2 regions of the Pseudarthrobacter sp. CCNWLW217 genome follow, and region 2 is predicted to be linked to the other one. Evidence: predicted binding sites of a transcription regulator. Region 2 holds the regulator's gene; the other holds the start of a gene.

Region 1 (14,424 bases), on a different contig from region 2:
TCCCCCAATCCCTTCAAACGGCCCAGCGCAGCGACCCCGAAATCGGGGACCACACGACCAGTGTGCCAAGCGAACAACCACAGGGCCGTGAGCGACACGCCATTTACACCCGTGTAAATGTATAGCTTGCTCCACCGAAGTTGGCTCACCCTCCTTTCCGCGGCTCAGTCGCTAATCGGGTCTGGAATCGGACCACCGCGCGCGTGGCTCCCCCGAAACGGCCCACTGGTGTGGTTACCGTTGGTGCATGCCAACCATCGATATCGAACAGACCCGCAACCAAGCCCGCGCCCTCCTGGACTCACGCATCGAGTCCGTCACGAACCTGGTCAAGACCAGACAGCGCATCACCGAGCTGCGCGAGCAGCTCGCCGACGCAGAACGTGAAGACAAGCGCGCCTACGTGCGCGCCACCAAAGACGGGTGGAGCCCCGAGGAACTGAAGAAGCTCGGGCTCGAATCCGGCGCCGCCACGCGCCGCCGCAAAACGGCCACCGCCGCCACGTCGAACGACACTTCCCCGTCCTCCACTGGAGGGTCTACCGCGGCGGAGTAGGACTGCCCCTCGACCACATGGGCACGGCAAAAGCTAAAACCTTCGGGCTTTTCCCGCACACATGTGGACGACGGGACCCACCTGACCGGCTGCACACAAACGCCAGGACACCCAAGGCGGGAATGTCACCGCCGGGACCGGCGAATGTGCACAGCCTAGGCACGCTGACATCACCACCGGGCCCCTTCCCCATGGACCAAGACCGGCGTCGCCGGCCAACCCGTCCCGGGGTCAGGTTTCCTTCAGCAGGGACAACACCCATCCGCCGAGCGGGGCAACCTTGAGTGGCGATGGAACCGAACCGATGGCCTGGCTTCTAAGACGCCCGGGGGGCTTCCAGCCCGGTCACCGGCAGGGACAACCACGAACTGCAGGCGACGCTCATCACCACCAAGTACCGCAGGCCCGCGTGATCCAAGTAATGGCATCAACCGCACATCCCAGGCATCACAAACGTCCCCCATGACGTTGAAGGCCGGCACCCGATGGGCGCCGGCCTTCATGCTGCTTTGGGAACTGGATTGGTTAGCTGCCGCCGGGGGCGTCGCCGTCCGGGATCTGCCCTGAAGCGATGCGCTCTGCAGTCTTCTCATACGCGGCTTCAATGTAAGCCTCCAAGTCGTCTTGCCGTACCCGCCAGACGTTCCGTCCGCCGAACTGCGCCGCGCGCAGCTCGCCGCTTTTCACCAGCGCATAAATCGACGGCATGCCCAGGTTCAGGATCTCCTGGACCTGCTCAAGGGACAGCATCCTTGGCAACGGCAACGGCGCCGGGCCCTTCACCTGGTTCATTTCTTCCATCCGCTTTCCCATCGCTATGCGCCCTCGTTCCGGTGTTGCATCTCATCCATAGTTCTCTGCCCACGGCGCAGCTCGCCAGCCTTCACCGGAGGCCACGGCTTGCCGCCGTTGTACTTGCGCTGCAGGCGCTTCACCTCACGCATCGTCGCCCGGACAATGAAGTCCGACACGCTCGCATCGCCTTCCTGCAAACCCGCCGCTCTGAACGCGGCCCGGACCTGCCCGGCCTGCTCCTCGGTGTAGTACGGCGTGAACGCAGGAAACCTTTCCGGCTTCTTCACCATTTATGAACAAACCTGCTTAGACCGCACGCAGTGCCCTCGGCCACGGATGCAGGCTGTCCAAGAATCCCTTCCCCAGGGCCATGGAACCGTCCTCGTTAAAACGGACATCGGAGTGCTCGTGGCTGCCGCCTGCATGAGCGACCGCGGCCAGGACAAGGTCAAGGTTCTCCCTGTCCAGCCCCGACACGAGGTCACCCAGGACGACGGGAACATCCTCCGCCAGCGACGCCGCCAACAACAAAACCCGACGTTCCCCACCGGAGAGCACACCCGTCCCCTCCGGGACAGCTGCGAAATCGATCCATGCATTCACTTGGCCGGGCCCTTGGGGCTCAGTGCTTGTGTGGACCCAAGGGTTACCAGGGGCAGCAAACTTCCCACCAAAGCCCCGGATCAACAGCTCAGTGGCAGCCTCGATCGTGTACACGCCTTTTGCCCAGGCACGGAGGTCATCTGCATGTGTCATGGTGGTTTCCTTTGATCGAAGAAAGGTATGGAATCAGCGGCGGGAGGGATCAGATGCGCTGCATAGAGAGCCCTGACAACCATGGCCCTGGGCCCTAGCCCAGGCGCCGCTTTCCCGGTTACGGTCCCATTCGCACACGGTGGGGGAAGGGGCTCGACGCCGGTTGCCCGTCGCAGAGCTCGCACCCATTTCTGCAGCTCTAGGCTTCCGTGCGGCGGCGAAGAACTGTAACGAGGGTCCAGGCAGCTGAAAGCGCAGCAATGAGCGCGGAAACAGCCATCAGTACGTTGCCGGTCTGGCGCAGTCCGTCCAAACCTGTTCCTGGTTCTATCCATACGGTAAGGGCGCTCGAAACACCGGCAAGGGTGGTCAACAAACTGCCCCAGATCAGCCAGCCTCTGCTGGCACCGATTCGGACCATGAGGAAAAAGCACAGTCCCACAAAGAGGACGACGGCAATGGATGCCAGTGACGTATTCATCGTTTCCATGAGAAACCTTTCGAGTGGATGATTCATCTTGTCCGTTGGGTTTAGCGTATCTGCCGGCCCTGACGGAAAGCGGCTGTTATTCGGTGAGGCTGTTCCGGCCGTCTTCCGAGACGTCACGGGCAAAGAGGTGCCGGGGTGCGTGCCCGTCGGAGGCAGAAACGCCATGCTCCAGTGTCTCTGTTGGTGCGTGCGAGTTCCCTGAGTATCCGGCCAACCCGCGACTTGGTGTGTCCGGGCCAGCGTATCTGCTGACCCCGACAGTTGTACTGCTTAGAACGGGGGCTCGGAATCAGGCCCGCTGCCCCAGCCGCCGCCGACGTTGCTGGTGGCCGGGATGCCCCATGGGTCGTCCTGCGGGGCTGATTGCCCGGCCGAACTGCTGTTGCCCTGGAAGCCGTTGCCATTCCCGCTTTGTCCGCTCTGGGAACTCCGCTGGGTGCGGTTAACCTTGGCGTTCGCGTACCGCAGGGACGGGCCGATCTCGTCCACTTCGAGTTCGATCACGGTGCGTTTCTCCCCTTCCTTCGTTTCGTACGAGCGGGACTTCAGCCGGCCCGAAACGATGACACGCATGCCCTTGGTGAGGGATTCGGCGACGTTCTCGGCAGCTTCCCGCCACACCGCTGCCCGGAGGAAGAGTGTTTCGCCGTCCTTCCACTCATTGGAGGCCCGGTCAAATGTCCTGGGGGTGGAGGCGATGGTGAAGTTTGCCACCGCGGACCCCGAAGGGGTGAACCTGAGTTCGGGATCGTTGGTGAGGTTTCCGATGACGGTGATCGTGGTTTCTCCGGCCATGATGGTTGCTGCCTTCCGTGAGGTGTTGCTGGTGTCGTGTGGGTTCTCGTGCTGTGGCTCGTAGGGGTCTGGCAGGGCTTGGTATGGATCTTCGAAGGGGACGTTGATGGTGCCCTCCGGGTTGGCGTCCAGGCCGAACCAGTCAGCGTCGCTGGATTGCCGTGGGCTGAGTTGGAACCGCTCCCCTGCCGTTGTCTCAGGCATGTGCTGACGCTGCCGTGTGGTTCATGTTCGCCTGAACGAGCTTGTCGCGGCGCAGCCCGGACCAGTGGTCCTGGTCATCGGAGTTGTTCACGACGACGGGCGCCTGGGAATAGCCGAGCTCGGCAGTGATGTATTCCAGGGCAGCCGGCACTTCAGTGATGTCCACGGCCGTGTAGCTGATGCCCTTGTCCTCGAAGTAGGACTTGGTCCTGTCGCAGTTCGGGCATTCTGGTTTGGTGTAGACCGTGTATTCGGTGGGTGAAGAAGTCATTTTCAGTACCTGGTTTCGTATCTCAAATTAGTTTCGTTCGCCTGTCTGACTTGCTGCTTCAATTCTACCAATCATTCAACTGAATGAATAGGCTTTCAGGCGCTGATTCTAGGCATTTTTGGCCTGAATTTTGTGTAAATTTCTGCCATTGCAGTGGCGGGTCCGTCAGCTGACAGGCGTTTAGCCCCGCGCTCCTGGTCCTCGGAATAGAGCCGCAGTAAGAGCTGCCACCCCCACCCAGGACGCTAATCGCCGCCCCCACCCCGGATCCCCTGCCGGTCGTCCATGGACATGTTCTTGAAAAGTAAGCTTGCTTTCTATTAGATTGGGGTGAGCTTCTCCGCATGTCCCCCAATTTGCGGAGCCGGCGCTTAGGAAGACCCCGCATAACTTGACTCGTGCTGCGGGGTTTTCCGCTGTCTGCACCATTCGTGAAAGTTCAACCGTGAGAGGGAGATTTCTATGGCCCAGGGTGATATTGAGACGTACTACGAAGATGGCGCGTGGAAGAACAAGCGCGAAGGCACAGGCCGGGCGTTCGGCGCCGGCTACAGCACCAAGGATGAAGCAGTGGCAGCAGGCCGGGAGGCTGCGCAGGTTGACAAGGTGGAGCACGTCATCAGGAACCAGGACGGCCAGATCGGCTCCAAGAACAGCTACGGCAACGATCCCCGGAATGTCCCGGGCTGATTGCTAAGCGACACCCTGGCGCTCCGGCGCCTGGGACACAAGAAGGGCCGGCTCAAAATGAGTCGGCCCTTCTGCGTTCTCCTCGGCAAAGGAAATCTACGGATTGAGCCTAGCTGAATGTTTTCCTTGGTGCCTGCAGCTTCCGGGTGGACGTCGTGTCCCTGTAGCGCGGCACCTGGTGCTGCGGTTGCTGGGTGCGTTGATCGGCGGTCGGCCGCTGGTGAGTGGCTGCTGTGGTTCGCCTTGGGCGGCGGACCGCCCGACTTCTGAAAGGTTCCTGACCCTTCCGTGGTGAGTGGCCGGGGTCTTGCCGGGCGGGGTTTCCGCCCGGCAAGGGTGTTTATGCGGCCGCGTCGTCCTCGGTTGGCTTCTGGCCGTCGAGGATGATGTTCTCGACCTCGCTGGGGGTGTATCCCCACGTGACCAGCTGGTTCAGGTAGTCCCGGTGGGTCTGGGACGGGGACCGCCATGAGTCTTTGGCGATGGTCTTTTCATATCCTGCGCAGACCAGCGCGATCAGGGAGAACTCGGGCCTCGCTTCGGTTTTGGCGACGTGGTCCCGGAGCGGGTTCCATCCCCACCGGTTAGCCTCTTCGACCTTGGCCCCGACCATTTCGGCCGCGACCTTCCCGTCGTAGCCGCTGGCGGTTTCGGAGTGGTGGGTGATGGCGTGGACGGTGAAGTACTGCCAGCCTTTGGGTGCCTGCTTCCTGGCCAGCAGGGTTTTGACGAACTCGCGGCGGACCTTTGTGGCCGATTCCATGGCCTTGTTGTTGGCGATCAGCGTTTTCCGTTCAGCCTTCTGTTCCTCGGTCATCGGGCCCTTCTGTGCCTGCGTCCCGCTCCCGTTGTAGCGTTCGTACTTTGGGGTGAAGCCCAGTTCCTTCCAGTCGCTGATGACAGGCTGGGCGGTGTGCTGGCCCCGGTAGTCGGTGCTGATCACAAAGGCTTTGGCGTCCTCGTCGGTGGCCGGTTCACCGTCAGCACGTTTGGCCGCTGAGACGTACAGGTTCTCCTCGTCCGCATAGTGTCCGGCGTCTTCGACGATGGCCTTGCCCTGGGCGATCAGTTCTTCGATCAGGGCGGCGAGCTGGGCTTTGGATTCGCGGTCGTCCCGGATTTTCTGGGCGATGTGGTCGAAGTACTGCGGTTCGTCGCGGATGACTGATTCGAGTTCTTCGATGGCGTCCTGGTCTCCTTCGAACTCGGTCATCACCAAGGCCATGTCGAGGGTGTAGCCGCTCTCGAGGGCCTTGGTCCCGGTGGTGGATGCCTTGGCTTTGAGGGCGTTTTCGACTTTGGCCTTGGTCCTGCCGGTTTTCTTGGCGATCGCGGCCGCCGAGACGCCGATCAGGGACAGCTGGTGGTAGGCGTCAGCTTCGTCCGCTTCGGTCAGTTCGGCTCGCTGGATGTTCTCCACGACCTGTGTGACGATGCGTTCTGCTTCCTCGGGTGAGTCGATGAGCAGGACCGGGATGAGGGGCCGTTCGGCTTCGACGGCGGCCCGGGTGCGGCGCTGGCCCATCAGGACGTGGACGGTGCCGTCGTCCTTGCGGTGGGCGATTACCGGTTCCATCACGCCGTGTTCCTTGATGCTGGCGATGAAGTCAGCGGTCAGGGCGGCGTCTTTGCGGACGTTGATGTCCACGGTCAGTGTTGCCGGGTCGAGCACTTCAAGCGTGGGTGTTGCGTTCATGGTGTTGCTCCTTCTTGCCGAGAAGTTGGGTGCGTGGGGCGACCAAAGGTGACCGGCCAGCTCCCCTCTCCCCCGTTGTTTTTTGGCTGCTGGCGAAGCTTGCGGAGCTGTGGCCGACGGAGGCCTGTCTACCCGCAGGGCAAGGCACGGAAAATCTTCGGAGGAAATCAGCGACGCAGGAGCGCCGGAGAAGAATTTCCGGGGTGCAGGCCCCGACGAAGGAGGGGCTAGAAGGGGCCGGAGCGGGCACGTACAATCCGAAGGACAGCAGCCAAAAAACGTCGTAGACACACCAGGTTCAGGGGGTCCGGAGCTCTGCGACGGCGCGCGCTGGACCCAACTGCCGGCCGCGCCAGCGGACGCCCAAACGAGTGCGAGCCCTGCGAGCATGCCTTTGTCCCTGAGTAGGGTGGGGGCATGAGCGATCCATTTCCGCACCTTGGCCGCGGCAGTGAGGCTCGGCGCGGCAGCGCGTGGAAGTCACCACGGGTCCGCCGGATCCTGGCTGTGGTGTTCACTATTGCCGCGTTCGGGTCGGTGGTGCTGGTGGCTGTGGACCTGATCGTTGGTCGGCCTGCTGCCGGCGACCTCTTTATCGCGTTCCTGAACAGTCTCGCGGCCGCGGCCTTGTGGCGGCTTGGTTCTGAAAAGCAGCGGACATGACGAAGGGCCGGCACGTTGACGTGGCCGGCCCTTCGTGGTTTTTCCTCGGCAAAAGGAAATCTGGGTGCAGCGTCAGCGCTGCGCTGGGTTACGGCTCGTCGAGCCGGTGGTCTTCCAGGGGAAAGTCTACGGGGCCGGTGGGTGGGCTGGCGGTGAGCAGGCGCAGCTCCAGGAAGTCTTCGATGGGGCTCGCGTCGGGGGCGACGGTGTCGTCCTCGGTCATGCGGATCTCGTTGGCCACGCCTGTTTCCTTGCCTGCTGTAGGACTGCTTGTGTCCTTTCACAGTAGTGGCAGTTTCTGCGGGCTGGCTGGAAGTGGCTGCGCCCGCGGCAGCGTTATCGCGGCCGGCGGAGCGCTAGCGGGGGAGGCCGCCGCGCACCTGGGGAAGATCCGACGGGGAAGGCCGGACCCCTTGGGTGGGTCCGGCCTGTCCCTTAGCGGTTCAGCTGGCGGTCATAGGACTTCTTCGGGTCCCGCACACAGTCGGCCAGAAGTCCGCGGTTGACCAGTTCGGCGAATAGTTCAGCCAACCGGTATTCGGCGACGTCCTCCAATGCGAGCTTGAAGTACCGGGCGGCGAAGCTGGACTTTCCTTTGAGCCATTCCAGCCAGCCGATCAGGCACAGCATGGGGGCGCGCTGCCCTTCGGGGGTGGCTTTCATCAGTTCGAAGGCGACTTCCTGGGCGGTGTCCACGCGAGCCCAGTCCGGGCGGGTAGGAAACACTCCCAGCATCACCGAGGTGAACTGGTCGGGGGCGTGGGTGATGATGTCACCCATCATGTAGTCCCGGATGGTGGGGTGCTGGAACGCTCCTGCCAGCTCCTGCGCGGTCTGCGTGGTGAGGGTCTTGGGGTTGTCCAGAACCTCGGCCCACTTGGCACGTCTTGCTTCCAGGTCCTCGGGCCAGCCGTCCGGCTTGTGGGCGGCGATCGCTTCACGTACCGTCTCGTCACCGGTGAACGGCGCCGGTGCGGTGAATCCGGTGACGTTGCTTCCCCGGTAGATCAAGGCGGCGTTGCCGTTGCTGGTGGTGATGGCATCCAGCGGCTTGTCCGGGCAGCAGGTCGTGTCCTCGCAGAGGTAGTTCCTCCACAGTTCGGAGGTCACCAGCCATGCGTCCTTCAGGGGCATCCCTGCGGTGTCCAGTTCGGTACGCAGTGCCTGCACGTGTCCGGAGTAGGGGCGCTGGTTGCGGGCGGTGTTTTCGTCCGTGTAGATCACCAGAATGGTCCCGGTCGCTGCCTCGTCAGCGGTCAGGTAGCTGACCAGCGTCTGGGCAAAGGCCACAGGCTCCAGACCGAACGGAGCATCCATGCGGAGGGTGGCGCCGAGCTTGTTGCCCTGCATGGTTACAGCGACGAAGGATTCCGTCGGGGCCTCGCCCAGCGTGTGCGGGATGAAGGCCAGGATGTCGGCCGGGCGGGTGAATTTGATGAAGTCGTTCATGGTGTTGCTCCTTCTTGCCGAGAAGTTGGGTGCGTGGGGCGACCAATGGTGACCGGCCAGCGTCCCCTCTCCCCCGTTGTTTTTTGGTTGCTGGCAAGCTTGCTTGCTCGGCGGCCGACGGAGCCCTGTCTACCTGCAGGGCAAGGTGTGGGAAATTCCCGAAGGAAATCAGCGACGAAGGAGCGCCGCAGGGAAATTCCCGGACCGCAGGCCCCGGAGGAACGGAGGGGCTAGGCGGGGTGGAGCGGACGCCTAGAATCCGCAGGACAGCAACCAGAAAACGTCGTAGACAGACAGGGCCAGGGGGTCCGGAGCTCTGCGACGGGGCGCACTGGACCCAACTGCCGGCCGCGCCAGCGGACGCCCAAACGGGTGCGAGCCCTGCGAGCATGCACTTTTCCCTGGTCTCCCGGATCCGCCCAGTCCGGCCCCAGCTCGGGGCTTGCCGCCGACGCCAGGTGATTTCTTCCCTTCCAATGGCGGGAACGGCGGTCCGCCGCGGGCAACCACCGGCCCGAGCCGGCCACGTGCGGCGGACCGCCCGCACTGTGCCACCCCTGGGTGCGCACAGAAGGGAAGCACCCACCTACCCGCTTGAGTAAGTGGGAGCCTCGGTTGGCTAGTTCATCCTTGGCCGGTGGTCCGAGCGAACAGGACGGCCACCAGCTCGTTGTGCCAGTCCAACGGCAGGGTCAACGCGGGCTCCCGTGATCACGGCGTCGGCCATCGCGCGGATGTGCCCGGCGAGATCTTGCGCGGCGGCCGCGCTGTAGGACTCGGGAGACTTATCGACGAGCTTGGCGAGGGTTTCGAGGAAAACAACAGTCTGCGCGATCTTTTCAGTGATTCGGTGGGTTCTGTCATGGTTCTGGTCCTTTGGTCGGAACGGGCCGGGCCGGGGCCTTGCCGGGCGGGTTTCCGCCCGGCAAGGGTCGCGGCGGTTAGGCGGCGTGGACCGCGTAGGGCATGCGGTACCGGCTGGGCAGCTCGGCGGCGGCTTCGGGCAAGTCCGCCGGGCCGTGGGCCTGGCCGTTCTTCCAGTGGAAGAACGCCTGTTCGGTGATCGCATCCCACTGCCGGGCCTTGGTCCGGTAGTAGGTGCAGGTCACGTCGCCCTCGCAGTACGTGGCCACGCCGAACAGGTTCCCGATGTTGTCAGCGGTCCGCGTGGCCGCGACCATGACGTAGGGCCACTGGCCCACGTCCCAGCCCTCATTCCCCCAGCTGGGAATCACAGCCCAGCCGTGTTCGCCAATGAGTTCCATCCACTCGTAGCCGCCGTTCAGGTGGTAATCCCCCAGCACGGTCACGCCGTCGATAGTTTCCCCGGTGTCCTTGAGGATCACCGTCTTCTTGGATACTGCGTTCATGGTGTTGTTCCTTCTTGCCGAGAAGTGGGGTGGCGGGGCGGCCAATGGTGACCGGCCAGCTTCCCCTCTCCCCCCGTTGTTTTTTGGTTGCTGGCAAGCTTGCTTGCTTGGCGGCCGACGGAGGCCTGTCAACCCTCTGGGCAAGGTCAGAAAAATCTTGCGGGATCCGAGCTGGCGAGGATCCCTGGCTGAAGAATTTTCGGGCCGCCGGCCCCGACGAAGGAGGGGCTAGACGGGCTGGAGCGAACGCCTAAAATCCGCAGGACAGCAACCAGAAAACGTCGTAGACAAACAGGGCCAGGGGGTCCGGAGCCCTGCGACGGCGCGCACTGGACCCAACAGCCGGCCGCGCCAGCGGACGCCCGAAACGAGTGCGAGTTCTGCGAGCCGCTGCGTTGAACGGGTTGTGCCCACTGGCGGTCAGGTGGAGCCCTCCGCACAGCTCGAAGCTGTCCCCCTTGGGTACAACCCGTCCCGTTTCCCGGTCTCGGCACGATCCTGTATCGGAAGCAACATGGTGGGGAAGAGCGAATGTCCGCCCTCGCGAGTACACTGAATGAATCGAACATATATTCGAATAAAGGTGTGTTGTGGGCGTTATTGTTGGTCCCCGTGTGATAGATGCGGGCGTGTCGTTGTTGTCGGTGCTGGTCTCCCCGGTGCCGGTCGCTGCGGGGTTCCCGTCGCCGGCGCAGGACTACTTCGACGGCCGGATAGATCTGAACGAGCACCTGATCAAGGACATCACCAGCACCTTCGTTGTCCGGGTCACCGGTGACTCGATGGAACGGGCAGGGATCAGCGACGGCGACGAACTCATCGTCAACCGGGCGCTCGAACCCAAGGACGGTTCCGTGGTCATTGCGATCCTGGACGGAGAATTGACCGTCAAACGACTGCGGATTACTGCCACCGGGGTCGTGCTGCAGGCCGAGAACCCGGCATACCCGGACATCCGGGTCCCCGCGCTCTCGGACCTGCTCATCTGGGGCGTGGCCACCCGTTGCCTTCATTATGTGTGAGGCCGGCCATGACTAAGCCGGCTGTGACGCGGCGGATGCCGCAGATCGCGCACGTGGATGTGAACTGCTTCTACGCGTCCGCGGAGCGGGCCTTCGACCCGTCCCTGGACGGCAAACCCGTGATCGTGCTGTCCAACAACGACGGCTGCGCAGTCACCCGCTCCCCGGAGGCGAAGGCCCTGGGGATTCCTATGGGTGAGCCCTGGTTCAAACTCGCCCCACGCGCGAAGGAATGGGGCCTTGTCGCGCTCTCCAGCAACTACGAGCTGTACGGGGACATCAGCGCCCGCGTGATGGAACTGCTGGGCCGATACTCGGCCTGGCTGGAGGTCTACAGCATCGACGAGGCCTTCCTGGGAGTCAAAGGCACACCCGCCGAGCTGCTAGCCCTCGGCCGGACCATGAAAGCCACCGTCCGACGGAACGTCGGCGTCCCGGTCTGCGTCGGGATCGCCGCCACGAAGACGTTGGCGAAGCTGGCCAACAAATGGGCGAAAAACAACCCTGTCTTCGGCGGGGTCTGCCACTGGGACTCCGTCCCCGCCACCGAACGGGAATCCCTGATGGGGCGGCTGTCCGTGGTGGAGATCTGGGGAGTCGCCGCACGGCTGACCCGGCGGCTGAACGTGATGGGTATCTTCTCCATCCTTGACCTGTCCCGCGCCGACGCGGTCATGATCCGGGACAGGTTCTCCGTGGTCATGATGCGCACCGTACTGGAACTGCAGGGAACCCCCTGCATCCCGATGGAGGAAGAACGCATCGGACGGGACCAGCTGAACTTCTCCCGCTCCTTCGCCACCCCCATCACCACGGCCGCCGGCATGCGCCAGGTGTTGAGTGTGTACGGGCAGCAGGCCTCGGCCCGGCTGGCCAAACACGGGCTGCAGGCCAAAGTCCTGACCGCGTTCGCCGGCACCTCCCACTTCAACCCGAAAGACACCTCCTACCCTTCGGTCTGCATCCCGTTGCCGATGCCCACCGCGGACCCGGTCATCCTGACCAAGGCCTCCCACGCCCTCCTCCCCCTCATCAACGAGGGCGTCAGGTACGCCAGGGCCGGGATCATGGTCACCGACCTCCGCCCCACAGGGAACCAGCCACCCCTGTCCCTGTTCGAGAACCCGCACGAGGAACGCCGCGTCGGCACCCTCCTCGAAGACGTCACCAAAAAGTACGGCCGCGGCTCCATCGGCCTCGGCCACGCCGGGATCCGCAGCGGTCCCGACTGGACCATGAAACGCGACATGCTCTCCCCCAGATACACCACCCACTGGGACGAACTCCCCCTCGTCAAAGCCGCCTAGCCCTTCTGCCTCACCAATGAACCAAGCACCACATGAAAGAACCCCATGACTCTGACTCCTGAAGCCCCCGCACTGACCCGCGACATTCAGGTCCGCACGGACCCGACAGGCAGACCCCTCGCACTCCGGCACGAGGGCCGGATCTGGGTCGTCGACCCGGACACTGATTCCCAGCACTGGTTCACCCGCGACTCCTGGTGGGACACCCGCCGCACCGCAGCTGTCGGTAGCGGTGACCTCGTCAGCGTCGAATACTGGCGGATCCAGGCACGGTCCGGATCCTCAACCGCAGCCCTGCGGACATTCACGCTGCGCCGCCAGCCACTCGCCACCACGTGGCTCCTCGAATCCATCAACGACGGCGCCTGATGCCGGCACCGATCATCGGCCGGCCGGTCAGCGACCAGGTCTGGGCGGACCTCAGGGCCGAATTCACCCTGCCCACCCTGGAGCAGGTCCGACGCCGGCTCACCGAGCTCATGGATGATCCGGAACCAGTGTTGCAGCAGCTGGTCCGCATCTTCCTTGGCGACGGCACTTACTGCCCGGGCTTCCAATTCCTCGCCGGCGGCCAGCTGCACCCCACCATGACCTCCCTGTTCCGGCACGCGCTGGAACTGCAGATACCGCACAACTACTTCACCGCCTGGATGATCACGCCCGCCCCGGAACTCGGTGGAGTCCGGCCCGTGGACTCGCTCCGTGAGATGGTGCGGCTGCGCAGCGCCCTGGAGGCTTTTGCCGCCGACCTTCCGGGCATCCGGCAGCCAACACGGAGAGCGGTTTAGGCTGATCCGGTGGAACTCATCGGAACAATCCAGCGCGCCGACGGCAGCATCGACTACATCGCCACCCAGGGCGACAGCTACGACAACGCCAAGGCCGCCCTCGAGGGCGCGATTCCGGAAGGCACGCAGCTGATCGCCATTCGCAAGGACAACTGACCGCCATGCCCGACGAACACAGGCGAAAGGCGCCGCACCCGGAATGGGTCCAGATGTACCGCCAAGGCATCCCCTCGCCGAAGATCGCTGCCGCAGCCGGCGTAGCCAAAAGCACCGTGCGCTACCACCTCCACCTCGCAGCCAAGGCAGACCCATCCATCCGGGACGAATATCAAGCGGCGGCCGGCGCACCTTCCCAGCCCTCCGGCGCGGGGCTGCGGAACATGGAAGACCTCATCGCCCTGTACGAAACAGAAGGCAGACTGCCCTCATTCAAGGGCAAGTCCCCCCGTGAACGGGCACTGGCGGTGTGGCTGCAGCGACGGCGGCAGGACGCCGACCGGGGTGGCCTCTCCCCCATCTACAGGGAAGGCCTGAAGGCAATTCCCGGCTGGGATCAACAGCCGGGCCGCAAAGCCAAGGATGAAGCACGCTGGCACCAGCGCCTGGCCGAACTGATGAACTACATGGCAGCCAGCAACGACTGGCCCCGGCACAAAAACACCGAAAGCCACCAAGAATGGACCCTGGGCATCTGGCTACACACCCAACGGATGAAACACCGATCCCGCGAACTGGACCAGGACTAGGAAACGCAGCTGAACACACTTCTTCCCGGCTGGAGAGACGGCAGAACGCGCGGCCGCCCGCCAAGATCCCCCAACATCCGCCGGGGCCGAATAGCCGCAGGGACCATTGAGCTGCCGCCTCGCTTCCCGCACCGGATCAGCGGGATGAAAGGGCCGATCACTGACAACTGAACCCCGCATGCGTAGCGTGAGGACATGGGACTCATCTACGACGACCCCAAGCTGGCCGCGCTGACGCTCACGCGCATCGCCGCCGAGGAATCCGAAGGCCCCACCGAGCTCACAGGACGCATGCACGCTGTCCTTGATGACCTGGTACAACGCAACGGAGCAGGCTATCTCGCAGAACTAGTCATCGTTCTGGCGCGTGCCCGGTTTATCACCCTTGACGACCTTGCCCGCACCACCGGGACCGACACCGCTAAGTTGCTGGACGAGGCCGAAGTCGAGACACTCGAAGGCCTCGACGATGGCAACTAACCCGCCAGCCAGGACCGGCCTTCCACCCGGACTTAAACCTCCATTCAAGGTTGCACTGGCCCGGGCCGTTGCGAAAATGCCCAACGCCGGCACCCTGCCGGGGACTCTGCTCTTTGAACCCAAATGGGACGGATACCGCTGCATCTGCGTCCGGGATAAAAAGAGTGCCACGCTGTGGTCCCGGCAAGGCAAGGAACTGACACGCTACTTCCCTGAACTTTTCTCAGCGATCGCTTCGGCCGTTCCACCCGGATGCGTGATCGACGGCGAAGCCGTGATCTGGAGCCGGGGCCGGCTGAACTTCGACGCCCTCCAGCAGCGCTTAGGCGCCGGACCAAGGACCCTG
Region 2 (14,424 bases):
GACATGTGGGTGCGCAGCCGGGCCCAGTCGCGGAAACTGGCCAAGGGCGCTCTTCGCCGCGAGCTTGCCGACAAGGGGATCGATTCTGATACGGCCGCCGCAGCGTTGGAACAACTCTCCGATGAGGACGAGGAAGCCGCGGCCCGCGTGCTTGTGGAGCGGAAGCTCCGTCCGGGCACGGATCTGTCGGACCGGTCAGAGCGGGATAAGACCACGCGGCGGCTCGCGTCCATGCTTGCGCGCAAGGGATACCAGCCATCGCAGGCATTCAGGATCGTGGGTGAAGTGCTGGCCTCGCGCGCCGGCTACGCGGGTGAGGACGGTCCGCCGGATGGTCTGCCCTACGACTAGGCCCGTCCGCGTGACGCCCCGGTTTGGGTAATCGGTTGTGTTGGTTCGCCAGCGAAGCGGCTCTTCCGCCGACCCGGTACCCTTAACAGGTGAGTTTGACCATTCCTTCCCCCGCATCCGGTACCGTCCCGTCAGCCGACCCTGCCGTGCAGCCGCGTACCTATCAGGTGCGCACCTTCGGCTGCCAGATGAACGTGCACGACTCCGAACGGATGGCGGGCATGCTCGAGGACGCCGGCTACGTGCCGGCAGACGGTGACCACGCCGACGTGGTGGTCTTCAACACGTGCGCGGTCCGGGAGAACGCCGACAACAAGCTGTACGGCAACCTCGGCATGCTGGCTCCGGTGAAGGCGGCCAACCCCGGCATGCAGATCGCCGTCGGCGGATGCCTGGCCCAGAAGGACCGCGAAACGATCCTCAAGAAGGCACCGTGGGTGGACGCCGTCTTCGGAACCCACAACGTGGGCGCTCTGCCCGCCCTTCTTGACCGCGCGCGCCACAACAACGAAGCGCAGCTGGAGATTCTCGAATCCCTTGACGTGTTCCCCTCCACTTTGCCCACCAAGAGGGACTCGGTGTACTCCGGCTGGGTATCCATCTCAGTCGGCTGCAACAACACGTGTACCTTCTGCATCGTTCCAGCCCTGCGCGGCAAGGAGAAGGACCGCCGCCCGGGCGACATCCTGGCCGAAATCCAGGCCCTCGTGGATGACGGCGCCATTGAAGTCACCCTGCTCGGCCAGAATGTGAACTCCTACGGCGTTGAGTTCGGCGACCGGCAGGCCTTTTCTAAACTCCTGCGTGCCTGCGGAGAGATCGAAGGCCTGGAACGGGTGCGGTTTACGAGCCCCCATCCGGCGGCTTTTACCGACGACGTCATCGACGCCATGGCCGAAACGCCCAACGTCATGCCACAGCTGCACATGCCGCTGCAGTCCGGCTCGGATAAAGTCCTGCGCGACATGAAGCGGTCCTACCGGTCCACCAAATTCCTCGGCATCCTGGACAAGGTCCGAGAGAAAATCCCGCACGCCGCCATTTCCACTGACATCATCGTGGGCTTCCCCGGCGAATCCGAGGAGGACTTCCAGGCCACCCTGGATGTCGTGGAGAAATCCCGCTTTGCCACTGCCTTTACGTTCCAGTACTCCAAGCGCCCGGGCACCCCGGCGGCCGACCTTCCGGACCAGCTGCCCAAAGCCATCGTCCAGGAACGATTCGAGCGCCTTACCGCCCTGCAGGACAGAATCGCGGCGGAGGAAAACGCCAAACAGCTGGGCCGCAGGGTGGAAGTCATGGTCACCGCACAGTCCGGACGCAAAGCCGGGGAAACCCACCGGCTCTCCGGTCGCTCCCAGGACCAGCGGCTGGTGCATTTCTCAGTCCCGGTCGGGGCGCCGTCGCCCCGCCCCGGTGACCTCGTGACTGTTACCATTACCGAAGCCGCAGCTTTCCACCTCGTGGCCGACCCCACTGTGGAGGACTACAGCCTTCGGCGTTCACGAGCTGGCGACGCCTGGGACAGGTCGCAGGCCGACTCCTGCGGCGCACCGGCACCGGGCTCGGCAAAGACCGGAGCCGGCCGCACCGGGGTTTCGCTTGGCATGCCGTCCCTGCCGGTCCGCAGCGCCTGACCGGTGGCACACCCACCGGTCATTGCCGTTGTTGGCCCCACCGGGTCCGGTAAGTCCGACCTCGCTGTCAACCTGGCCCTGGCCCTGGACGGCGAGGTGGTCAACGCCGACGCCATGCAGTTCTACCGCGGTATGGACATTGGCACGGCGAAAATCACCACCGCCGAACGCAGGGGAGTTCCCCACCACCTGCTCGACACCCTGGACGTCACCGAGGAAGCGAGCGTCTCGGACTTCCAGCGGCAGGCCCGCGCCATCATCGCGGACATCCACCAACGTGGTAAGCGTGCCATCCTGGCCGGCGGTTCCGGACTCTATGTCCGTGCGGCGCTGGACGTCCTGGAGTTCCCGGGAACCGACCCTGACGTACGCGGCCAGCTGGAAGCGGACTTTGCGGCCGAAGGTTCGCGGCCGCTCCTTGCCCGGCTCCGTGTCGTCGACCCCATTTCGGCCGACCGTGTCTCAGATGCCCGGCGTATCATCAGGGCGCTGGAAGTCCACCAGCTCACTGGGCGGCCCTTCAGTTCTTTCATGCCCCGGCGGGAGTATTTCCAGCCCGCCCTCCAGATCGGACTGGCCGTAGACCGGGATCAGCTGCGCGAACGGCTGGCGCAGCGCGTTCATAGCATGGTGGACAAGGGGCTGCTGGAAGAGGTCCGCCGACTGGACGCGGCAGGCCTGCGCCGCGGCAAGACGGCCCCGCGGGCTTTGGGCTACTCCCAGTTCCTCAAAGTCCTCGACGGCGGCGCCACCGTCGAGGAAGCCGTCGAGGAGACCATCGTGGCGACCCGGCAGTTTGCCAGGCGGCAGCTGACCTGGTTCCGCGCCGATCCCCGGATCAGCTGGCTGGACTGGCAGGATCCCGAACTTGAAACCCGCGCGGCGGCGCTCTGCACCTGAACCCACGCAGCTCCCTGGCCGGGGGCGGGTTTCTGTGGCCCTGCCTTTGGCCGGTAGCCTTGGAGCATGGACGCTACCCCTGCTGTGACTCTCGAGCCAACCTTCGCCGCCTTGGGCGGACTCCGCTTCTCTAAAGGGCACGGTACAGGAAACGATTTTGTCTTGGTCGCTGACCCTGACGGTGTCCACACTATTGCCGCAGACCAGGTGGCCGCGCTGTGCGACAGGCACCGCGGCATAGGCGGCGACGGACTCATCCGCGCCGTGCCATCGCGATACCTGCCCGAGGGCCGGGAACTGCTCGAAGGAACACCGGACGCGGAATGGTTCATGGACTACCGCAACGGAGACGGCTCCCTGTCTGAGATGTGCGGCAACGGCGTCCGTGTGTTCGTCCACTTCCTCCGGGCCGAGGGCCTGGTTGACCTGCCCGACGGCGGGGCCCTGACCATCGGAACCCGCGGCGGGGTCAAGACCGTCGTCCGCACGGGCGAGGACTACGCCGTCGACATGGGCCCCTGGCAGTTCATCTTCCCCGGCGCGGCCACCGCCAAAGCCATGGACTCCCTGGTCACGGCCGATGGCCTGGAAGTACCCCGCCCCGCCATCTCCGTCAGCATGGGCAACCCGCACACCGTAGTGGCCCTCGCCGAGCTTTCCGAGCTGGAAGCCACCCGGCTCTACACCGCGCCGCATGTCGATCCAACACCCGTCAACGGAACCAACGTCGAATTCGTGGTCCCCGCGGAGCCGCTGGTGCACGACGGCGTAGGCACCATCACCATGAGGGTCCACGAACGCGGTGTCGGCGAAACGCAATCCTGCGGCACAGGCGCCTGCGCCGCTGCCGTGGCAATCCGGCATTGGGCCGGGGCCGGCGCACCAGACGCCTGGAACGTCAAGGTGCCAGGCGGCGTCGTCGGCGTTAAATTCTTTGCCGGAGCCGGTGGGCACGAGCACGTCGAACTCAGCGGCCCGGCCGTGATTGTGGCTAGCGGGACGCTTTCCTGACCCGCAGGATCCTGAAGGATTTGGCCGTGGCTTCCCGGGTGACGGTGAACGAGGCGTCCAGCTCCTGGGACAGCCAGCGCTGAAGGGAATCGGAGCCGAGGTTCTTTTGCACCACCAGCCATGCTGAGCCGCCAGGCGCCAGCCTCGGAATCCACAGCTTCAGCAGCGAGTGGAGTTCCTCCTTACCGATCCGGATCGGCGGGTTGGACCAGATCGTGTCAAAGCGGAGTTCCGGGTCCACGTCTTCCGGCATGCTGGCCGTCACGTTGCCCAGGCCGAGCGAAGCCGCATTTTCGTTTGTCAGCGTGATGCAGCGCTCGTTGACGTCCACGGCGTAGACATGGGCTGCCGGCGACTTCAGGGCCATCGTGAGCGCAATCGGACCCCAGCCGCAGCCGATGTCCAGCAGGTTTCCCGACGGCGACGGCGCCGGGACTTCGGCGAGCAAGACGGCGGTGCCCTTGTCTATCCCGTCAGGGCTGAAGATGCCACCGGATGTCTGCAGTGTGCGCGTTTCCCCAGCGAGATCCACCGTGAGCGGCTTGCGGGTAAAGGGCCCTGCGGGCGATGCGCTGAAATAGTGTGCGGACTCCATAACTGGCCAGATTAGTTGGCCCTGAAGCGTAAGGGAAACCGCGGGGGATCGGGTCTGCTAATCTGGAAGGCATGTTCCTGATCTTCGAGTAGCCGGCACGGGTTGAACCCGTCCCGCAGCCATGTCCCGCAGCGATGCAGGTTTCCTACCTTCCGCAGATGCGTCATCGACCAAGCTTTCGCCGGCTGGTCCGACCGCCGGGCAATACTCGAAGCCAGCTTCCCGCTGCGCCCCTCCTGACGTTGCCTGCGCATACCACTTCCTCCACCCTTTCGAAGGCGTGGATCCTACGCTGCACGCCATCGCTTGTACGGTGTGCGCAACAGACAGGAGTCCTGGATGACCGCCAGCCGTCAGCCCAGCGCGAATACGTCCCCACTCACCAGCAATCGGCACTATTCTGGAAATGCCGAATCTTCAAAGGAGACCATGACCAGCCAGCCCAACACCGGATCCGATCCAGCAGCCCAGGATATGAGCCCGGAGGAAATCCAAGCTGTCATCGACCGGATTCTTTCCAAGGATGTTCCGGCAAAACGAGGCCCCGCCGCAGAAGGCGACGGCAGGGCGGTGTTCGGCAAAGCCCAGGCGATCTCCCGCCTCGAAGAAGAACACAGCGCCTACGACGGCGACCAGCAGGACCTCGAAGAGCGCCGGGCACTCCGCCGCACGGCAGGGCTGTCCACGGAACTCGAAGACGTCACCGAAGTCGAATACCGTCAGTTGCGCCTGGAGCGCGTGGTCCTGGCTGGCCTGTGGGCCGAAGGAACGCTCGCGGACGCTGAGAACTCACTTCGTGAGCTTGCAGCGTTGGCCGAGACCGCCGGTTCGGAAGTCCTGGACGGCATGGTCCAGCGCCGAGCCAAACCGGACCCCGGAACGTTCCTAGGGTCAGGCAAAGCCCTGGAACTCAAGGAAATCGTGATGTCCACCGGGGCGGACACCGTAGTGGTGGACGCCGAACTGGCTCCCTCCCAGCGGCGCGGGCTGGAGGACATTGTCAAGGTCAAGGTCATTGACCGTACGGCCCTGATCCTGGACATTTTCGCCCAGCACGCCAAGAGCCGTGAGGGCAAGGCCCAGGTGGAACTGGCTCAGCTCGAATACTTGCTGCCACGCCTGCGCGGCTGGGGCGAATCCATGTCCCGCCAGGCTGGTGGCCAGGTGGGCGGCGCTGGCGCCGGTATGGGTTCGCGTGGTCCCGGTGAGACGAAAATCGAACTGGACCGTCGCCGAATCCGTACCCGCATGGCTAAGCTGCGGCGCGAGATCGCCGCGATGAAGCCGGCCCGGGAAACCAAACGGGCCAACCGGCGTCGTAATTCAGTGCCGTCCGTTGCCATCGCCGGCTACACCAACGCCGGGAAATCGTCGTTGCTGAACCGGCTGACGGACGCTGGCGTGCTGGTGGAGAACGCGTTGTTCGCCACCTTGGATCCGACCGTGCGCAAGGCGGAGACCGCGGATGGCCTGGGCTATACCCTGGCGGACACCGTGGGCTTTGTCCGCTCCCTTCCCACCCAGCTCGTGGAGGCATTCCGTTCCACACTGGAGGAAGTAGCGGACGCGGACCTCATCCTGCATGTGGTGGATGCCTCGCACCCGGACCCGGAAGGCCAGATCGCCGCCGTCCGCAAGGTGTTCAGCGAAGTCGATGCCCGCAAGGTGCCGGAAATCATCGTCCTGAATAAGGCAGACGCCGCGGATCCGTTTGTGATCGAACGACTCAAGCAGCGCGAACCCCGCCATGTGGTGGTGTCGGCGCGGACCGGCGAAGGGATCGCGGAGCTGCTGCGCGAGATCAGCAGCTCGATCCCGCGGCCCAGCGTCAAGCTTGAACTCCTCATTCCCTACAATCGTGGCGACGTGATCAGCAAACTGCATGACACCGACGCGGAAATCCTCAGCCTTGACCATGGCGAGGACGGAACGCGGGCAGTGGTGATGGTCCGGGAAGGCCTCGCGGCTGAACTGGAATCATTCGTCAGCAATGGCTGAACCGGTGGCAGGTGAGCCTTCAGGCACGGCCAGCGAGCAGTTCGTGATCGAACTGCTCGACCGCGCCGTGGCCGGAATGGGCGGACAAAGCCGGAGCGGCCAGCATGAGATGGCCAGGCAGGTGGCCCGTGCCATCGAAACCGGCGACCACCTCCTGGTCCAGGCCGGCACTGGAACGGGAAAGTCGCTGGCTTACCTGATTCCGCTCATTGCGCACTCGCTGGTGAGCAACAAGCCCACCTTGGTTTCCACCGCAACATTGGCCCTGCAGACACAGATTGTGGGCCGGGACCTGCCGCGGCTGCTGAAGACCATCACCCCGGCCCTGGACCGCCCCGTCAAGGTGGCGCTGGTGAAGGGTCGCTCCAACTACGTCTGCCGGCACAAGCTTGAAGGCGGGTTTCCCTCGGAGGAACCCTCCGAAGGCCAGCTTTTTTCCCTTGGTGAGGACACCAGCGTGCCGCACTTCGCAGCCGCTCTCGGGGGACCGGCGTCGCAGTTGGGCAAAGAGGTAGTGCGGCTGCGCGACTGGGCGCAAAAAACCACTACCGGCGACCGTGACGAACTCCTCCCGGGTGTCACGGACCGTGCCTGGCGGCAGGTTTCGGTGACGTCGATGGAATGCCTGGGGGCGCAGAAGTGCCCGATGGCCGCTGAATGCTTCAGCGAACTCGCCCGCCAGGACGCGGCCGACGCCGATGTTGTGGTCACCAACCACGCGATGCTCGCCGTCAGCGCGTTCGAGGGGCTGGCTGTCCTGCCCGAATACGACGTCGTGGTGGTTGACGAGGCGCACGAGCTCCAGGACCGGGTGACCGGTGCGGTGTCCGGGCAGCTGTCCGTAGCGATGGTCCATGCGGCGGCTGCCGGAGCGCGGAAGCACACGGCCATTACGGTGGACGCCCTCAACGCTGCGGCCGCCAACCTGGAACTGGCATTGGCAGGGGTTCCCAACGGGCTCCTTCCCAACGGCCTAAATGACGAGCAGCTGGACTGCATCGACCAGCTGCGTGACGCCTGCAGGGCTGCCCTGTCCGACTCGAAGGGGGACAGCAGCCAGACGGCCGACGGCGGGCGCCAGCTCGCGCGCTCACGCCTGATGCTCATCCTGGAACTGTGTGAACGGCTGATCGTGGCCCGGGAGAACCGGGAAGTGGTGTGGTTCTCGCGTGCCAGCACCTTCGATCCGCAGCAAGGCTATGCGCAGCCCGACGACGCCGCACCGGCACTGATAAACATCGCACCGCTCAGCGTCGCAGGGAAGCTGCGCGAGGGACTGTTCGAAGGCCACACCGTAGTGCTGACCTCGGCCACACTGGCCATCGGCTCTGCTTTCGAGCCGGCCGCCGGCGGGCTGGGCCTTGTGGGCCCGGGCGCCCCGAGCTGGACGGGCATTGACGTCGGTTCCCCGTTTGACTACCCAAAGCAGGGAATACTGTACGTTGCCGGGCACCTGCCCAAGCCCGGGCGCGGTGTGTCCGCGGAGGCGCTGGAGGAGCTCGAGGCGCTGATCAGGGCCTCAGGCGGCGGTGCACTGTGCCTGTTCTCCTCACGTCGCGCCGCAGAAGAAGCAGCCGACGCCTTGCGGCCCCGTCTGGGCCTGAGCATCCTCTGCCAGGGCGATTCCACGATGACCGCCTTGGTCAAGCAGTTCGCCGACGAGCCCGACACATGCCTCTTCGGAACCATGTCCCTGTGGCAGGGAGTGGACGTACCGGGCGGCTCCTGCCGGCTGGTGGTGATTGACCGCATTCCGTTCCCTCGGCCGGACGACCCCCTTATGACTGCCCGCTCCCGGGCCGTCGCCCAGGCCGGCGGCAACGGCTTTATGTCGGTCTCCGCCACTCATGCCGCCATCCGGCTTGCCCAGGGTGCCGGCCGGCTGATCCGGTCCACCGGGGACAAAGGTGTGGTGGCGGTGCTTGATTCACGGCTGGCCACCGAGAGGTACGCCGGGTTCCTCCGGGGTGCGCTGCCGCCCTTCTGGCCCACCACAGATCGCAAGATTGCGTTTGCGGCGCTGGAACGGCTGTCCAAAGAGCACGCCTGAGTTAACTGCGAAGATCAGCTGAGCCAGCCCATGTGGGCGGGCTCAGCTGATCTTTTTGCTGCTGGGCACTGTACCTAGAGTGAACGCAGAACCGAAACGACCTTGCCCATGATGGTGGCGTGGTCGCCCAGGATGGGTTCGTACTGCGTGTTCTGCGGCAACAGCCACGTGTGGCCGTCCCGCTGGCGGAACGTCTTGACGGTTGCTTCGTCGTCCAGGAGGGCCGCGACGATGTCCCCGTTCACGGCGTCGGCCTGGCGCCTCACCACCACCCAGTCGCCATCGCAGATGGCCGCGTCCACCATGGAGTCTCCGGCCACCCTGAGCATAAAGAGCTCGCCCTGACCGACCAGTTGGCGGGGGAGGGGCATCACGTCTTCAACCACCTGGTCCGCAAGGATCGGCCCGCCGGCTGCGATCCGGCCCACCAGGGGAACCATGGCCGTATCCATGGCAGTGGAAAGCTCCGTTACCTTCCCGCCGCTGATGCCCCGCAGGGTTGCCGGTGCGGCGGAGCCCGGAGCCTTGGCAGTCCCGGCATCCAGGGTGAGCGGCATCAGGACCTCCATGGCCCGTGGCCGCTTAGGGTCCCGGCGCAGGTATCCCAACTTCTCCAGCTGCGAGAGTTGATGCGTCACGCTGGAGAGGCTGGCCAGCCCCACGGTGTCGCCAATTTCGCGCATGGACGGGGGGTATCCGTTGTCATTGACTGAACGCTGGATCGTTTCCAGGATCTTCTTCTGACGGGCAGTCAGCCCCTTGGGAGTCCTCTGGGGCTGTGGACCCCTCTGGGTCGCCCTGCCGCCGGCTGCTGCTGCCATGTTAGCCAATGCCTTTCCGTTGCCCCGGTGCCTCCGGCGCCGGGTGCCGGGAGCCTCCGGCATTGATTGTCAGACCCTGCTGATCAACTACAGAGGTGGCTGTACTTCGGGTGGTTGATCCTTGGTTCAAACGTAGGCCAGCCGCAACACTTTTTCAAACATTTGTTCTAGCGAGTCTCGACAATGTTCGTTGATAAGTGCTAAAACAGAAGAAGCAAAGTTCGAACATGTGTTCTATTCGCTTCCGGAAGCGTTCGAAGATTCGAATACTTCGGGAACGTCCGCTTCGCCGGACAAGCGGAAGGAACACTCCGGGCAGCAAAGCATGGTCCAGGAGGGCTCATTTCATGTCAGCGTTTTCAGCATCGCAGGACTCCCGTCCGCAGTTCGTCTCGGTACAGCACCTCACGTCAGTCCCGCAGGTCCGCCCCGGCAAGGAGCAGTTGCCGCCCCTTCGCCTGACGCGACGCGGACGGGTGGTCCTGATCGGCATCCCGCTGGTCCTGCTCGCTGTCCTGATCTTCCTGCTGGCGGGATTCTTGAACGCCCCCGCCAAGGCAGCAGACTCCGCAGCCGATCTCTCAGTCACACCGACAGTGTCCGTCACCGTACAGTCCGGGGAGTCACTGTGGGCGATCGCGGCAGCGGTTGCACCCGAGCGCGATCCCCGCGACGTGATAGCGGACATCGTCCAGCTCAACAACCTCACTGCCGGCGCTGTCGTGCCAGGCCAGCAGCTGTTTGTACCTGTGAAGTGACGCTGCCGCTGACCGTCACATTTTCGGGGTCCATGCTTCGGCACTAAACTGTTCAGGTGAATGACCAGCTAGAGCGTCTGAACCGCCTTCCCCTCCGCAGCAACCTCCGTGGCCTGACCCCGTACGGGGCTCCCCAGTTGGATGTTCCCATTCTGCTGAACGTCAACGAAAACACTCACGGCGTTCCTGCGGACGTACGGGCCGCGATCAGCGCAGCAGTCACCGAGGCAGCCGCCGGCCTGAACCGCTACCCGGACCGTGAATTTTCCGATCTCCGCGTTGCGCTGGCTGAATACCTTGGCCACGGTCTTGACGCAGCCAACATCTGGGCAGCCAACGGCTCTAACGAAGTGCTTCAGCAAATCCTCCAGGCGTTTGGCGGACCCGGCCGCACGGCCCTGGGTTTCCCTCCCACGTACTCCATGTACCCCCTACTGGCCAGCGGCACCGACACAAAGTACGTTGCCGGCCAGCGTGCGCTCGGCTACGGCCTCAGCGCCGAATCAGCCGCCCTGCAGGTGAAGGAACTCCGGCCGAACATCGTTTTCCTGAGTTCGCCCAACAACCCCACCGGCACAGGGCTGGGGCTGGATGTTGTGGAGGCCGTGTACGCCGCCGGCGAGGACAGCCAGACCATCGTGATTGTGGATGAGGCGTACCACGAATTTGCCCACGACGGTACGCCGAGCGCCCTGACCTTGCTGCCGGGCCGGGAACGCCTCATCGTCACCCGGACCATGAGCAAGGCCTTTGCCCTCGCCGGAGCCCGGCTGGGCTACATGGCTGCCGCACCCGAAGTGACGGACGCCCTGCGCCTCGTGCGGCTGCCGTACCACCTGTCCGCCGTCACGCAAGCCACGGCCTTGGCCGCCCTCCAGCACCGCGAGGCGCTGATGGCCGATGTTGAGGACATCAAGAAGCAGCGTGACCGCATCGTCTCGGAGCTCACACGGATGGGCCTCAAACCCGCCGCTTCGGACTCGAACTTCGTCTTTTTCGGCGGACTGGACCGGCCCCACGACGTCTGGCAGCAGCTGCTGGACTCCGGCGTCCTGATCAGGGACGTCGGAATCCCCGGCCATTTGCGCGTCACAGCCGGGACTGAGACAGAAACCACTGCCTTCCTCACATCCCTGGAAGCCATCCTGGCGAGCCAGGCAAAGCTGCCCGCCTAAACTTGAGTTAGCCGCGCTGCGCGCGCCGGCAATCACTCCTTCTTCGCAAAGGACATATGACCATGAGTTCCACCGGATCCAGCACTGCCGCGTCCCGCATCGCACGCATGGAGCGTGCCACCAGCGAATCGTCAGTACTCGTGGAGATCAACCTCGACGGAACCGGCGTCTCAAACATCGACACCTCGGTCCCGTTCTATGACCACATGCTCACGGCACTGTGCAAGCACTCGCTAATTGACATGACCGTCAAGGCCACCGGCGACACTCACATCGACGTCCACCACACCGTGGAAGACGTCGCCATTACCTTCGGTGAAGTCCTGCGCACAGCCCTCGGCAACAAGGCCGGCATCCGCCGCTTCGGCGAAGCCACCGTGCCGCTGGATGAGGCCCTGGCGCACGCGGTAGTTGATGTCTCCGGCCGGCCCTACCTGGTTCACGGCGGCGAGCCTGCCGGCCAGGAGTACCACCTGATCGGTGGCCACTTCACCGGGTCGCTGACACGGCACGTCTTCGAGGCCATCACGCTGCACGCAGGCATCTGCCTGCACATGAACGTCATCGCCGGCCGGGACCCGCACCACATCGTCGAGGCACAGTTCAAGGCATTCGCCCGTGCATTGCGTGCAGCCGTGGAGCCCGATCCCCGTGTAGAAGGCATTCCGTCCACCAAGGGTGCCCTGTGAGCGGCCAGATCCTCCGCGACGGCGCCGTGATCGACCCGGCTTCCCTGAAGAAGCCGGAATCGCCCGAAGGCAAGCCCACCGTCACCGTGCTCGACTACGGGTCCGGTAACGTCCGTTCCGCCGTGCGCGCCCTCGAACGGGCCGGGGCAGAAGTCATCCTCAGCTCCAAGCCCGAGGACGTACTGAACGCCGACGGCCTCGTGGTCCCCGGCGTCGGCGCTTTCGAAACGGTCATGCGCGAACTGAAAGCCGTGGACGGCATCCGCCTCATCGGCCGGCGCGTCGCCGGCGGGCGTCCAGTGCTGGGTATCTGTGTAGGCCTCCAGGTCCTGTTCGAGGCTGGTGTGGAACACGGCACCGAGGCCGAAGGCATGGGGGAGTGGCCCGGAAAGGTGGAACTCCTACCGGCGGAGGTCGTGCCGCACATGGGCTGGAACACCGTCAAAGTGCCGGAAGGGTCCAAGTTGTTCGCAGGCGTCGAGGACCAGCGTTTCTACTTCGTGCACTCCTACGGCGTCCAGGAATGGAACTTTGACGTGGTGCAGCCGCGCATGGCACCGCCCAAGGTCACCTGGTCCGAGCACGGTGCGCCGTTCATCGCTGCCGTGGAGAACGGACCGCTCTGCGCCACCCAGTTCCACCCGGAAAAATCCGGCGACGCCGGAGCCCGCCTCCTGCGCAACTGGGTGGACGCCCTGCGGAAGCCTGCACCCGCGGATGGCAACGCCTAGATGTGGTCCATTGTCCTGATGGGGCTCGCCGGCCTCCTGGTGGGCGGTGCCCTGTCCTTCCGGCAGCAGCACAAGCCGCTCTGGACCCAAATTGGCTTCTACGTCCTGGCCGGCATGTCCCTGCTGGCTGCCGCCCTGCTGACCTTTCCCGGAAGCTAGCCCGCACCGGGCCACCTCCCACTAACAGCTGCACACCTACCTGAGGATTCTGAGATGACCACCGCAAACGATCTGCCGGTTCTTGAACTGCTCCCCGCCGTCGACGTCGTGAACGGCCAGGCCGTCCGGCTGGTCCAGGGTGAGGCCGGCAGCGAAACGAGTTACGGCACTCCGTTGGAAGCCGCCCTCAACTGGCAGCAGCAGGGCGCCGAATGGGTACACCTGGTGGACCTCGACGCCGCGTTCGGCCGCGGCTCCAATGCAGAACTCCTCCGCGATGTGGTGGGCCGCCTGGACATCAAGGTGGAGCTCTCCGGCGGACTTCGGGACGATGAATCACTGGAAGCTGCCTTGGACCTCGGCGTGGCACGGGTGAACCTTGGCACCGCGGCCCTGGAAAACCCGGAATGGACGGCCCGGGCCATCGACCGCTTTGGCGACAAAATCGCCGTCGGCCTCGACGTCCGCGGAACCACGCTGGCAGGCCGCGGCTGGACCAAGGAGGGCGGTGACCTCTGGGAGGTCCTCGGCCGCCTGGAGGAGGCCGGCTGCGCCCGGTACGTTGTCACCGACGTTACCAAGGACGGCACCCTGCAAGGGCCCAATGTGGAATTGCTGCGCCAGATGGTGGAGAAGACCGGCAAGCCCGTGGTGGCCTCCGGCGGCATTTCCAGCCTCGATGACCTCAAGGTGCTCCGTTCCCTTGTCCCGCTGGGCGTCGAAGGCGCCATCGTGGGCAAGGCCCTCTACGCCGGAGCCTTCACGCTGCCCGAAGCCCTCGACGTCGCTGGCCGCCGCTAGGCCCCGGTCAGCCTGACAGGATGGAACCGAACGGCACTGCACCTGGCCTGGACGGCGCGTCCGGCAGCATTTCCGGCACGGCCGGACCGGCGCAGCGGCACCTGCCCGGCCACATCGCAGCAGCCCTCGCCGGAGCCGGTGGAGCGGCAGACTCGGCGGGCCGGCCGTGGCAGGGCCGAAGCCTGGCCGGGGACGACGGGAAGATCCACAACTTCGAGGACGACGACGGAACGGCCGACGCCGGATACCTCGCCGCGGTGGCGGCGCTTCGGAACGGAAGCGGAGACGAGGCGGCCGTCGTCGCCTCGCTGGCGACAGCAAGGGTGTTTATCCCCATCATTGCCCAGCTCGCGGAAGAAGCCGAAGGCGAAGACGGCCTGACGGCTGACAAGCAAGCGGACATGGCGCTCGTGATGCTGAAGGCAGCCGACGGCAGGACCGCAATGCCCGCCTTCACATCCGCCCAGGCGCTGTCCAACTGGCACCCGGATGCCCGGCCGGTGGCTGTGTACGCCGCGAGGGCTGCCCTCTCCGCAGTGTCGGAACAGGCCGAACTCCTGGTGCTGGATCCCGGTTCTGAGGTCACGTTTGTGGTCCGTCGTCCTGCCGTGTGGGCACTGGCCCAGCAACGCACCTGGGTGCCCTCCTACCTTGACCGCGAAGTGGCCGCCACCATAGCGGAGGCTGCTACCGGATTCCCCGCCGTCCGGAATATCGGACTCCTGCCTGGGGCCGGCGTCGCCTCAAC

The links. Region 2 encodes LexA, which represses DNA repair genes until DNA is damaged. Its sites were predicted from a motif close to TCGAACANNTGTTCGA; they were not measured.
Region 1: a site for LexA is predicted at 10,297-10,312, ahead of V9L18_RS15120 (LexA family protein). Genes of this name have one in related genera too.

What each region holds. Positions count from the first base shown of each region.
Region 1 is NZ_JBBCBT010000012.1:139,944-154,367, forward strand. Features, by position in the region: gene V9L18_RS15055 (hypothetical protein) at 248-556, shown strand; gene V9L18_RS15060 (helix-turn-helix domain-containing protein) at 1,082-1,357, opposite strand; gene V9L18_RS15065 (ParB family protein) at 1,372-1,641, opposite strand; gene V9L18_RS15070 (hypothetical protein) at 1,658-2,107, opposite strand; gene V9L18_RS15075 (hypothetical protein) at 2,307-2,597, opposite strand; gene V9L18_RS15080 (single-stranded DNA-binding protein) at 2,868-3,596, opposite strand; gene V9L18_RS15085 (glutaredoxin family protein) at 3,589-3,867, opposite strand; gene V9L18_RS15090 (DUF2188 domain-containing protein) at 4,330-4,557, shown strand; gene V9L18_RS15095 (ParB/RepB/Spo0J family partition protein) at 4,898-6,253, opposite strand; gene V9L18_RS15100 (hypothetical protein) at 6,671-6,916, shown strand; gene V9L18_RS15105 (hypothetical protein) at 7,005-7,157, opposite strand; gene V9L18_RS15110 (DUF4192 domain-containing protein) at 7,352-8,365, opposite strand; gene V9L18_RS15115 (hypothetical protein) at 9,307-9,735, opposite strand; gene V9L18_RS15120 (LexA family protein) at 10,326-10,757, shown strand; gene V9L18_RS15125 (Y-family DNA polymerase) at 10,766-12,064, shown strand; gene V9L18_RS15130 (hypothetical protein) at 12,110-12,433, shown strand; gene V9L18_RS15135 (hypothetical protein) at 12,433-12,852, shown strand; gene V9L18_RS15140 (hypothetical protein) at 12,862-13,008, shown strand; gene V9L18_RS15145 (helicase-associated protein) at 13,014-13,598, shown strand; gene V9L18_RS15150 (hypothetical protein) at 13,794-14,078, shown strand; gene V9L18_RS15155 (ATP-dependent DNA ligase) at 14,068-14,424, shown strand, end outside.
Region 2 is NZ_JBBCBT010000010.1:144,604-159,027, forward strand. Features, by position in the region: gene V9L18_RS13280 (regulatory protein RecX) at 1-351, shown strand, start outside; gene miaB (tRNA (N6-isopentenyl adenosine(37)-C2)-methylthiotransferase MiaB) at 441-1,988, shown strand; gene miaA (tRNA (adenosine(37)-N6)-dimethylallyltransferase MiaA) at 1,992-2,888, shown strand; gene dapF (diaminopimelate epimerase) at 2,955-3,899, shown strand; gene V9L18_RS13300 (class I SAM-dependent methyltransferase) at 3,880-4,494, opposite strand; gene hflX (GTPase HflX) at 4,924-6,492, shown strand; gene V9L18_RS13310 (ATP-dependent DNA helicase) at 6,485-8,542, shown strand; gene lexA (transcriptional repressor LexA) at 8,617-9,363, opposite strand; gene V9L18_RS13320 (LysM peptidoglycan-binding domain-containing protein) at 9,711-10,121, shown strand; gene V9L18_RS13325 (histidinol-phosphate transaminase) at 10,178-11,296, shown strand; gene hisB (imidazoleglycerol-phosphate dehydratase HisB) at 11,359-11,985, shown strand; gene hisH (imidazole glycerol phosphate synthase subunit HisH) at 11,982-12,716, shown strand; gene V9L18_RS13340 (hypothetical protein) at 12,717-12,875, shown strand; gene priA (bifunctional 1-(5-phosphoribosyl)-5-((5-phosphoribosylamino)methylideneamino)imidazole-4-carboxamide isomerase/phosphoribosylanthranilate isomerase PriA) at 12,930-13,676, shown strand; gene V9L18_RS13350 (SseB family protein) at 13,697-14,424, shown strand, end outside.